Regions from separate parts of the Plantactinospora sp. KLBMP9567 genome, predicted to be linked through region 1. Evidence: predicted binding sites of a transcription regulator. Region 1 holds the regulator's gene; each other region holds the start of a gene.

Region 1 (3,274 bases):
ACCTCGCCCTGCTGGGCCAGCCGGATCCGCATGCCGTCCTCGACCCCGGCCGGGATCTTGACGGTCAGCGAGCGCCGGGTACGTACCCGGCCGTCACCCGCGCAGGTCGGGCAGGCGTGCGGGATGACCGTGCCGTACCCCTGGCAGACGGTGCACGGCCGGGACGAGACGACCTGGCCGAGGAAGGTCCGCTGCACCGACTGCACCTCGCCCCGCCCGCCGCACGCCTCGCAGGTGGCGAGATGGGTGCCGGGCGCCGTGCCGGCCCCGGAGCAGGTGGTGCAGAGCACGGCGGTGTCCACCGCGATCGGCGCCTCCACCCCGAACGCCGTCTCGTGCAGGTCGAGTTCGAGTCGCAGGATCGCGTCGGCACCGGGCCGGGTACGCGGACGCGGCCCGCGCGCGCCACCCGCCGCCCCGAAGAACGCGTCCATGATGTCCTGGAAGCCGACGAACGGCCCACCGGCACCGCCCGGGCCTGCCCCGGGGCCACCACCGGGGGCCAGCGGGTCGCCGCCCAGGTCGACGATCTGCCGCTTCTGGTCGTCCGAGAGGACCTCGTACGCGGCGTTGATGTCCTTGAACTTCTCGTGTGCCTCCGGATCCGGATTCACGTCCGGGTGGTACTGCCGCGCCAACTTGCGGTAGGCGCGCTTGATGTCGTCGTCGGAGGCGTCCCGGCTGACGCCGAGAATCCCGTAGTAGTCCTTGGCCACTGCGTTCCGTGTCCTCATGTCTGTCTCGCGTTACCGTCCGCCGGTCGTCAGGGTGAGCTTGGTGGTCAGTTCTGCGCCAGCACGTCGCCGACATAGCGTGCCACGGCCCGCACCGTGGCGATGGTGCCCGGGTAGTCCATCCGGGTGGGACCCAACACGCCGAGTCCGCCGACGATGGTCGTACCCGGACCGTATCCCGTGCTGACCACCGAGGTGGCCCGCAGATTGTCGATCTCGTTCTCGTCGCCGATGCGTACCTGAAGGGTGTTCGGCTCCACCTCGCCGATCAGCTTGAGCAGGATGACCTCCTCCTCGAGCGCCTCGAGGATCGGTCGCAGCGAACCCTGGAAGTCGAGCAGCCCGCCCCGGGTCAGGTTGGCGGTGCCGGCCATCACGATCCGCTCCTCGTGCCGCTCGACCAGGGTCTCCAGCAGCACCGTGGCGAGCGTGGTCATCGCCGGACGGAGCCCCGGAGGCACCTCGTCGACCAGCGCCTGGACCAGCGGCGGGGTCTCGGCCAGCTTCTCGCCAACGAGCCGCTCGTTGACCAGCCGGCGCAGGTCGGTCACGTCGTCGGCGCTGATCGGGGTGGGCAGCTCGACCAGCCGCTGCTCCACCCGACCGGTGTCGGCGATCATGACCAGCATCAGCCGGGTGGTGGAGATCGGCACCAGTTCCAGGTGCCGGACGGAGGACCGGGCCAGGCTCGGGTACTGCACCACGGCCACCTGCCGGGTGAGCTGGGCGAGCAGTCGGACCGTACGGTGCACCACGTCGTCGAGGTCCACCGCGCCGACCAGGAAGCGCTCGATCGCCCGGCGCTCGGCCGGGGTGAGCGGCTTGACCCGGGAGAGCCGGTCCACGAAGAGCCGGTAGCCACGGTCCGTGGGGACCCGGCCGGCGCTGGTGTGCGGCTGCCGGATGTAGCCCTCCTCCTCCAGCACGGCCATGTCGTTGCGGACGGTGGCCGGGGAGACCCCGAGCTGGTGCCGCTCGACCAGGGCCTTGCTGCCGACCGGTTCCTGGGTGGCGACGTAGTCCTCCACGATCGCGCGCAGCACGTCGAGCTTGCGGTCGTCGAGACCCATCCTCACCTCCCTGCGACGTCCCGGCCCCGGCTGGGCGAAACGACCGGGGCGGCCACGACGGTCGGGCCAGGTCCGCCCTGGCACTCGACTGTAGCGAGTGCCAGTCTACGACCAAGGCGTACCCGGCGCGATGATCGATTGGAGGGGCTATCCGAACCCGGACAACAGGCTTGCCAGCACACCCTACCCCGGTCGGCCTAGCAGGTACGGTCGGCCATTGTCCAGATTCAATCCGGGGGGCCGCTGGCGCCGGTTGAACCGGAGTCCTACCGTGACCTCCATGACTGAACCGCCTCGCCCTCCCGGAGAATACGGCGGTCCGCCCCCGGACCCGACCGCCCCGATGAATCCGGGCCAATACCCGACGCCAGGCGAGGGGTACCCCCCGCCCGCCGCACCCCAGTATGGTGCGCCCGGCACGCCCCCGCCGACCTCCGGCGGCGGCACGTACCCGACCTCCGGCGGCGGCACGTACCCGACGTCAGGTGGCGGGACCTACCCGACGTCAGGTGGCGGCACGTACCCGACCTCCGGTGGCGGTTATCCCCCGCCCGGGGGCTACCCGCCGCCCGGCGGTTACCCACCCCCCGGCGGCGGTTACCCACCCCCCGGCGGCCAGCCCCCGGGCGGCTATCCCGGTGCCGGTTACCCGCCGCCGGGCGGCTACCCGGGCAACCCGTACGGCGCACCGGCACCGTCCGGCTACGCCAACAGCGACGAGAAGACCTGGGCCCTGATCGCCCACTTCGGCGGCATCGTGGTCGGCTTCATCGCCTCGCTCGTCGCGCTGCTCGCCAAGGGCAACGAGTCGCCGACCGTACGCGCGCACGCGGTCGAGGCGCTCAACTTCCAGATCACCTGGGGCATCATCTCGATCGTCTCGCTCATCGTCGGCACCTGCACCCTCGTGCTGATCTTCCTGCCGCTGATCGCCTGGCTGGTGGTGCTGATCTTCTCGATCATCGCTGGCATGAAGGCCAACGAGGGCGTGCTGTACCGCTACCCGATGTCCATCCGCATGATCAAGTAGTGCCGGCAGCGCTGTGCTGGCCCGTGCCGGACCCGGCACGGGCCATCGCACTGTCGGGTCCGGGTCAGGGCAGCAGGTCCCGGACCACCGCGTCGGCCAGCAGCCGCCCGCGCAGGGTGAGCACGGCCCGCCCCGCGTCGTACGCCGCCCCGTCCAGCAACCCGGTTTCGCGGTGCCGGGCCGCACCCGCCCGTCCCGCGTCGTCCAGCGTTGTCAGCGGCAGCCCGGTGGCGAGCCGGAGCCGGAGCAGCACCTCCTCCACCCGCCGCTCCCGCGCCGACAGCACCTCCCGGGCCTGCCCGGGAGACTGCCCCGCACCGAGTCGGGCCGCGTAACTCGACGGGTGCTTGACGTTCCACCAGCGGACCCCGCCGACGTGGCTGTGCGCGCCGGGACCGAGGCCCCACCAGTCGCCGCCGGTCCAGTAGAGCAGGTTGTGC
Region 2 (3,274 bases), on a different contig from region 1:
CCTCCAGGCCGACCGAGTCGAGCTTGTAGCCCAGCTCGGGAGCCACCACCTCGCCGCCGGTCAGGATCGCCATGTCCTGGAGCATCGCCTTGCGCCGGTCACCGAAGCCGGGCGCCTTCACCGCGCAGACCTTGACGGTCTTGCGGAGCGCGTTGACCACCAGGGTGGAGAGCGCCTGCCCCTCCACGTCCTCGGCGATGATCAGCAGCGGCTTCGCGGTCTGGAGGACCTTCTCCAGCAGCGGCAGCAGCTCCTCGATCGAGGAGATCTTCTGGGTGGTGATCAGGATGTACGGCTCGTCGAGCACCGCCTCCTGCGCCTCGGTGTCGGTGACGAAGTTCGGCGAGATGAAGCCCTTGTCGAACTGGAGGCCCTCGGTGACCTCCAGCTCGGTGGCCAGGGTCGAGCCCTCCTCGACGGTGATCACACCGTCCCGGCCGACCTTCTCCATCGCCTCGGCGATCAGGTCGCCGATGGTGGCGTCCTGGGCCGAGATGGTCGCCACGTGCGCGATCGACTCCCGGCTGCCCACCTCGACGGCCTTCTCCAGCAGCGCCGAGGAGATCTTCTCGGCCGCCAGGTCGATACCGCGCTTCAGCCCGGCCGGGCCGGCACCGGCCGCGACGTTACGCAGGCCCTCCCGGACCATCGCCTGGGCCAGCACGGTGGCGGTGGTGGTCCCGTCGCCGGCGACGTCGTTGGTCTTGGTCGCCACCTCCTTGACCAGCTGCGCGCCGAGGTTCTCGTACGGGTTGGTGAGCTCGATCTCCTTGGCGATGGTCACGCCGTCGTTGGTGATCGTCGGAGCACCGAACTTCTTGTCCAGGACGACGTTGCGCCCACGCGGGCCGAGAGTGACCTTGACCGTGTCCGCGAGCGTGTTGACACCGTGCTCCAGCAGGTGCCGGGCGTCATCCGAGAAGCTCAGAATCTTCGCCATTGTGTTAACAGGGTCCCTTCACGCAGCGCTGCCCCGGCCCGGCGGGGCCGGTCCGGGGCAGCGTCAGTGGATCAGTCAGATCACTTCTCGATGACGGCGAGGACGTCGCGGGCGGAGAGCACCAGGTACTCCTCGCCGGCGTACTTGACCTCGGTGCCGCCGTACTTCGAGTAGATGACCGTGTCGCCGACCTTGACGTCAACCGGGATCCGGTTGCCGTCGTCGTCGAAACGGCCGGGGCCGACAGCGAGGACGGTGCCCTCCTGCGGCTTCTCCTTGGCGGTGTCGGGAATCACGATGCCCGACGCCGTGGTCGTCTCAGCCTCGTTCGCCTGGACCAGGATCCGGTCCTCGAGCGGCTTGATCGCAACCTTGGTCGCGGTAGTCACGGGCATACCCTCCTGGGGTACTTGGTTTCTGTACCGGCCGGCGAGCCGACCAGCGTCAATCTGCCACATGCCACCGGGCGGGTCCGTCGTCGCGGGTGCCGGTCCGCCTGGCGTTCAGCTCCCGGACAACGGCCCGAAAGCTGGCACCCTCGGTTTGAGAGTGCTAACCGCAGGTTATGCCGACGGCTAGCACTCCGTCAAGGAGAGTGCCAACCCGACACGCCCTTCGGTGACTCTGGCCGGCACAATGCTCCGGTGGATGCCGAGCAGTTCGCCGCGCTGCGTACCCCGGAGGGGGAAACCGCGCTGGTCACCGCCGTGGGGCTGGCCGGCGGCGACCCGCTGGCCGCGGCGGCCGCGCTGCGCTCGGCCGGGGTGCCCGCCGGGCTGGCCGCCACCGCGCTGACCCAGGCCGAGCTGCGGCGCCGGGCGACCGCCAAGTTCGGCCCGAAGGCGGCCGGGATGTTCTTCACCCGGGCCGGGCTGGAACAGGCCACCCGGCCCGGGGTCGCGGCGCGCCGGGCCGCCCGGCTGCGCGCCGCCGGGGTACGCACCCTGGTCGATCTCGGCTGCGGCCTCGGCGCCGACGCGCTCGCCGCCGCCCGGGCCGGCATCCGGGTGTACGGCGTGGAGGCCGATCCGGTCACCGCGGCGATGGCCGCCGCGAACGCCGGAGCGGCCGGGGTGGCCGACCGGTTCACCGTGACCGTCGGCGACGCGACCCGGTTCGACCTCACCGCCGTCGACGAGCCGGTCGACGCGGTGTTCTGCGATCCGGCGCGGCGGACGGCCGGTACCGGCCGGCGGATCTTCGACCCGGCCGCCTACTCCCCACCCTGGGACTTTCTGCTCGGCCTGGCCGGCCGGGTCCCCCGGACGGTCTTCAAGGTCGCACCCGGGATCGACCACCGGCTGCTGCCGGCGGATGCCGAGGGCGAGTGGGTCAGCGTCGACGGCGACCTGGTCGAGGCGACCGTCTGGTCCGGCCCGCTCGCCGCCGCGCCCCGCCGGGCCACCCTGCTGGCCGGTACGGCGGTGCACGAACTGACCGGCGACGGCACCCGGCGGGCCCCGGTCGGCCCGGTCCGGCGCTACCTCTACGACCCGGACCCGGCGGTGGTCCGCGCGCACCTGGTCGCCGAGTTCGCCGGTACGGTCGGCGGCACGCTCGCCGACCCCGAGATCGCGTACGTCTACGCCGACGCCGCCCGACCCACCCCGTACGCCCGCTGCCTGGAGGTGGTCGAGTCGCTGCCCTTCTCGCTGAAGCGGCTGCGCGCCCGGCTGCGGGACCTCGACGTCGGGCGGGCGGAGATCCTGAAGCGGGGTTCCGCGCTGGAACCGGAGCGGCTCCGCCGCGACCTGCGGCTGGCCGGCAGTGAACCGATCAGCCTGGTGCTGACCCGGGTCGCCGACGCCCCCACGGTGCTGCTCTGCCGTCCGGTGCCGGCCCCGGAACCGGCCGCCTCGACCGGGTAGGGTGCGGATCATGGCGGGCAGGGGCACCCCGGCGACCGCGCTGCTGGCACGGCAGCGGGTCCCGCACACCCTGCACCCGTACCAGGTCGCGCCGGACACCCCGAACTACGGCGCCGAGGTGGCGGCGGCGCTGGGCGTACCGCCGGAGCGGGTCTTCAAGTCGCTGGTCGCCAGCGTCGACGGGGTGCTGACCGTGGCGGTGGTACCGGTCACCGGCGAACTCGACCTCAAGACGCTGGCGACGGCGGTCGGCGGCAAGCGGGCGTCGCTGGCCGACCGGACGCTGGCCGAGCGGACCACCGGCTACGTCCGGGGCGGGATCAGTCCGCTGGGTCAGCGCAAGGCGCTGCCCACCGTGGTCGACGCCTCGGCCGAGCGCTTCCCCACCATCTACGTCTCGGCGGGCCGCCGCGGGCTGCAACTCGAACTCGCCCCGGCCGACCTGATCCGGCTCACCTCCGCCACC
Region 3 (3,274 bases), on a different contig from region 1:
ACCGCGCTGAACAGCCGCGTCCTGATCGAACAGGCCAAGGGCGTTCTGGCCGAACGCCTCCAACTGGACATGGCCGAAGCCTTCACACTGCTTCGCAACGACGCCCGCAGCCACAACCGGCGGCTGTCCGATCTCGCCCAGGCCATCGTCGACGGCACCGAACAGATCCCACCAACGACGGTCACCGGCCCGAGCCGGTGACATCCTCAGCGGGATCGACAGCCGCAACCCGTGCCGAGGGGAGCGATGTCGCGGCGCTCGGCAGAGGTGGTCGTAGCGTGCGGGGCCCGGGCGAACCGCCCGGGGCTCCCGTCCCCCCGATCCCCTCCAACGAACGTCCAGGTCCAGTTCCTCCGACGACCGGTCGACTGCCTCGTTGCCGGGGATTGGAGTAGCCGCAGTGGTGTAATCGACACCCAGACGGGGGCCTCGGTCGAGGCAACTGGGCATATCGGGCCGAACAGGCGTACGATGGGGTTATCCCGGAAGCGACGACAGCTCAGCCTTGAGGTGCCCGCCATACCGGCCCACCCCCCAGAGGGGGATGTCATGTCCAACCATCTCCGGACCGCCCAAGGCGCACCGGTCGATTCGGCCACCACGGCATCGCCGAAGCCCTCGGCCGCACCGCCGTCGACGTCGCCGACAACCCGGGTGCCACACACCCGCACCGGCGCCGCCTGGTTCGGGATCTGCGCCGCCGCGCTCATCTGCGTGGTGCTCATCGTCTTCATGCTGCAGAACACCCGCAGCGTCGAGGTCACCTTCCTGTGGATGCACGGCACTCTGCCGTTGGCCCTGGCCCTGCTGATCGCCGGTGTCGGCGTCGCAATCCTGACCATGGTGGTCGGCGCCGCCCGCATCACCCAACTGCGCAGGCTGTCCCGCCGCCAGCGTCACTGATCCGCGCCCTGGATCTGGGCGTACGACGAGCCGGGCGCGACGAGCCGCTGCGATTGCGCGGCTGCCCCTTCCGCGACCCCGCCGGCAAGTTCGACGCCTCGGCCTGCCGTTCTCCCGAGCTCAGCCCCTCGCCGGATCCCTTCCGGCGACGGGAGGAAGGAAGCTGCCATGACACACGCCACTGCCACCAGCCGCGCGACGACGATCTCGCCAACGCCGCCATCGACTCCACGACTGCGGATGGAACCCACCGGCTCCCGCCGTACCCTCCTGGACGGCGGTTGGTGGCCCCGCTCGACCGACCCCGTCGCGGAACTGCCGGGGCTCGTCCTGGCCATCGACAAACTACGCGGACCCGTCACCAGGCTCGTCCTCGCCGCCGACGGCTGGGACATCCACCCCCGCCGGCTGGGGGTGGGTGACCGGGTCCTCCGGCTGGGCTACTTCAGCAGCCAGCCCATCAGCCTACTCACCGCACTGTGCGCCAACGGCGACCGCGTCGACCTGCTGATCGTCCCCCCGAAGACCGCGAGCGACACCGCCGACGCGGCGATGGTCCTCGCCGCCGTCACCAGCAACCAGGTCCACCCCCAACACATCCTGCTCGCCGTCACCACGTCCGCTCCGCGTGCGGTCGATGACGCTCCCGTAGCCGTGTGGGAGGACGAAGGTGGTCAGTCAGGTCTCACGCCGCCCCGGATCTTGTCGGAGACGCGGTAAGGCGGCATCGCCCCACCGACGGCGTGGACAGACCACGGTGGGGCGGGGTTTTCGGCACCTCGCGTACCCGGCGGCGGCGTACGACGAGATTCCCGAGGAGGACGTTGTCCTTGCACTCTCGGGCGGCGAGTGCTAGACCGTAGTTAGCACTCGCCCTTCGTGAGTGCCAGCCGAATGGGATGAGCCCTTTGTGGGCGTGCGCGATGTGTTCGTCGCAGGTCGGTCCGAGCAGTGCTGAACGTCGGCACGACGAGTAGAGGACGACACAGATGGCCAAATTGATCGTATTCGGTGAAGACGCCCGTCGCGGCCTCGAACGCGGCATGAACATGCTCGCCGACACGGTGAAGGTGACGCTCGGCCCCAAGGGCCGCAACGTCGTGCTGGGTAGCGGATGGGGTGCGCCGACCATCACCAACGACGGCGTGAGCATCGCCAAGGAGATCGAACTCGACGACCCGTACGAGAAGCTCGGTGCCGAGTTGGTCAAGGAGGTCGCGAAGAAGACCGACGACGTGGCCGGGGACGGCACGACGACAGCCACCGTGCTGGCCCAGGCGCTGGTGCGGGAAGGACTGCGCAACGTGGCCGCCGGGGCGAACCCGGTCGCGCTCAAGCGCGGCATCGAACAGGCCGTGGTCGCGGTCACCGAGGCGCTGCGCCACCAGGCCCAGGAGGTCGAGACCAGGGCGCAGATCGCGGCCACGGCGTCCATCTCCGCCGCCGACCCCGTTGTCGGTGACCTCATCGCCGAAGCGATGGACAAGGTCGGCAAGGAAGGCGTGATCACCGTCGAGGAGGGCAACACCTTCGGCCTGGAGCTGGAGTTCACCGAAGGCATCCGCTTCGACAAGGGCTACATCTCGCCCTACTTCGTCACCGACACCGAACGGATGGAAGCCGATCTCGACGACCCGTACCTGCTCATCGTCGAGAACAAGATCTCGAACCTGACCGACCTCCTCCCGATCCTGGAGCAGGTCATGCATGCGGGCAAGCCGCTGGCCATCATCGCCGAGGACGTCGAGGCGGAGGCCCTCGCCACCCTTGTCGTCAACACGGTCCGCGGCACCCTCACCTCGGTCGCGGTCAAGGCGCCCGGCTTCGGTGATCGCCGCACGGCCATGCTGGCCGACCTCGCCGTCCTCACCGGCGCTCAGGTCGTCAGCGACACCGTCGGTCACACGTTGGGAAACGTGACCCTCGACATGCTCGGCCGGGCCCGCAGGGTGGTCGCCACCCTGGACGAGACCACCGTCGTCGACGGCGCGGGTGACCTGGACCAGATCGCCGGGCGCGCCGCGCAACTCCGCTCCGAGATCCAGCACAGCGACTCCGACTACGACCGGGAGAAGCTGCAGGAGCGGCTGGCCGCATTGGTCGGCGGCATCGCGGTGATCAAGGTCGGTGCGGCCACCGAGGTGGAACTCCGGGAGCGTAAGCACCGCATCGAGGACGCCGTCCGCAACGCCAGGGCCGCCATCGAAGAGGGCCTGCTACCCGGCGGTGGTGTGGCGTTGGCCAACGCCGCGGGCACGGCGTTCGACAAGCTCGACCTGGCCGGTGACGAGGCCACCGGCGCGAACATCGTACGGGTCGCGCTCACCGCGCCGCTCAGGCAGATCGCCAGCAACGCCGGCCTTGAGGGAGC

The links. The regulator HrcA, encoded in region 1, represses chaperone genes, less so after heat shock. The targets are predictions, from matches to a motif close to GGTTNGCACNCTCNNNNNGAGNGTGCNAACC.
Region 2: groES (co-chaperone GroES) is a predicted target of HrcA. The motif match lies at 1,468-1,498, and genes of this name have one in related genera.
Region 3: groL (chaperonin GroEL) is a predicted target of HrcA. The motif match lies at 1,765-1,795, and genes of this name have one in related genera.

What each region holds. Positions count from the first base shown of each region.
Region 1 is NZ_JAWQRR010000036.1:17,288-20,561, reverse strand. Features, by position in the region: gene dnaJ (molecular chaperone DnaJ) at 1-716, opposite strand, end outside; gene hrcA (heat-inducible transcriptional repressor HrcA) at 782-1,804, opposite strand; gene R6Y94_RS26525 (DUF4870 domain-containing protein) at 2,085-2,834, shown strand; gene hemW (radical SAM family heme chaperone HemW) at 2,899-3,274, opposite strand, start outside.
Region 2 is NZ_JAWQRR010000016.1:85,734-89,007, forward strand. Features, by position in the region: gene groL (chaperonin GroEL) at 1-940, opposite strand, end outside; gene groES (co-chaperone GroES) at 1,021-1,335, opposite strand; gene R6Y94_RS11865 (THUMP-like domain-containing protein) at 1,585-2,808, shown strand; gene ybaK (Cys-tRNA(Pro) deacylase) at 2,819-3,274, shown strand, end outside.
Region 3 is NZ_JAWQRR010000071.1:4,831-8,104, reverse strand. Features, by position in the region: gene R6Y94_RS44370 (GAF and ANTAR domain-containing protein) at 1-201, shown strand, start outside; gene R6Y94_RS44365 (lipopolysaccharide assembly protein LapA domain-containing protein) at 550-903, shown strand; gene R6Y94_RS44360 (DUF5994 family protein) at 1,072-1,623, shown strand; gene groL (chaperonin GroEL) at 1,893-3,274, shown strand, end outside.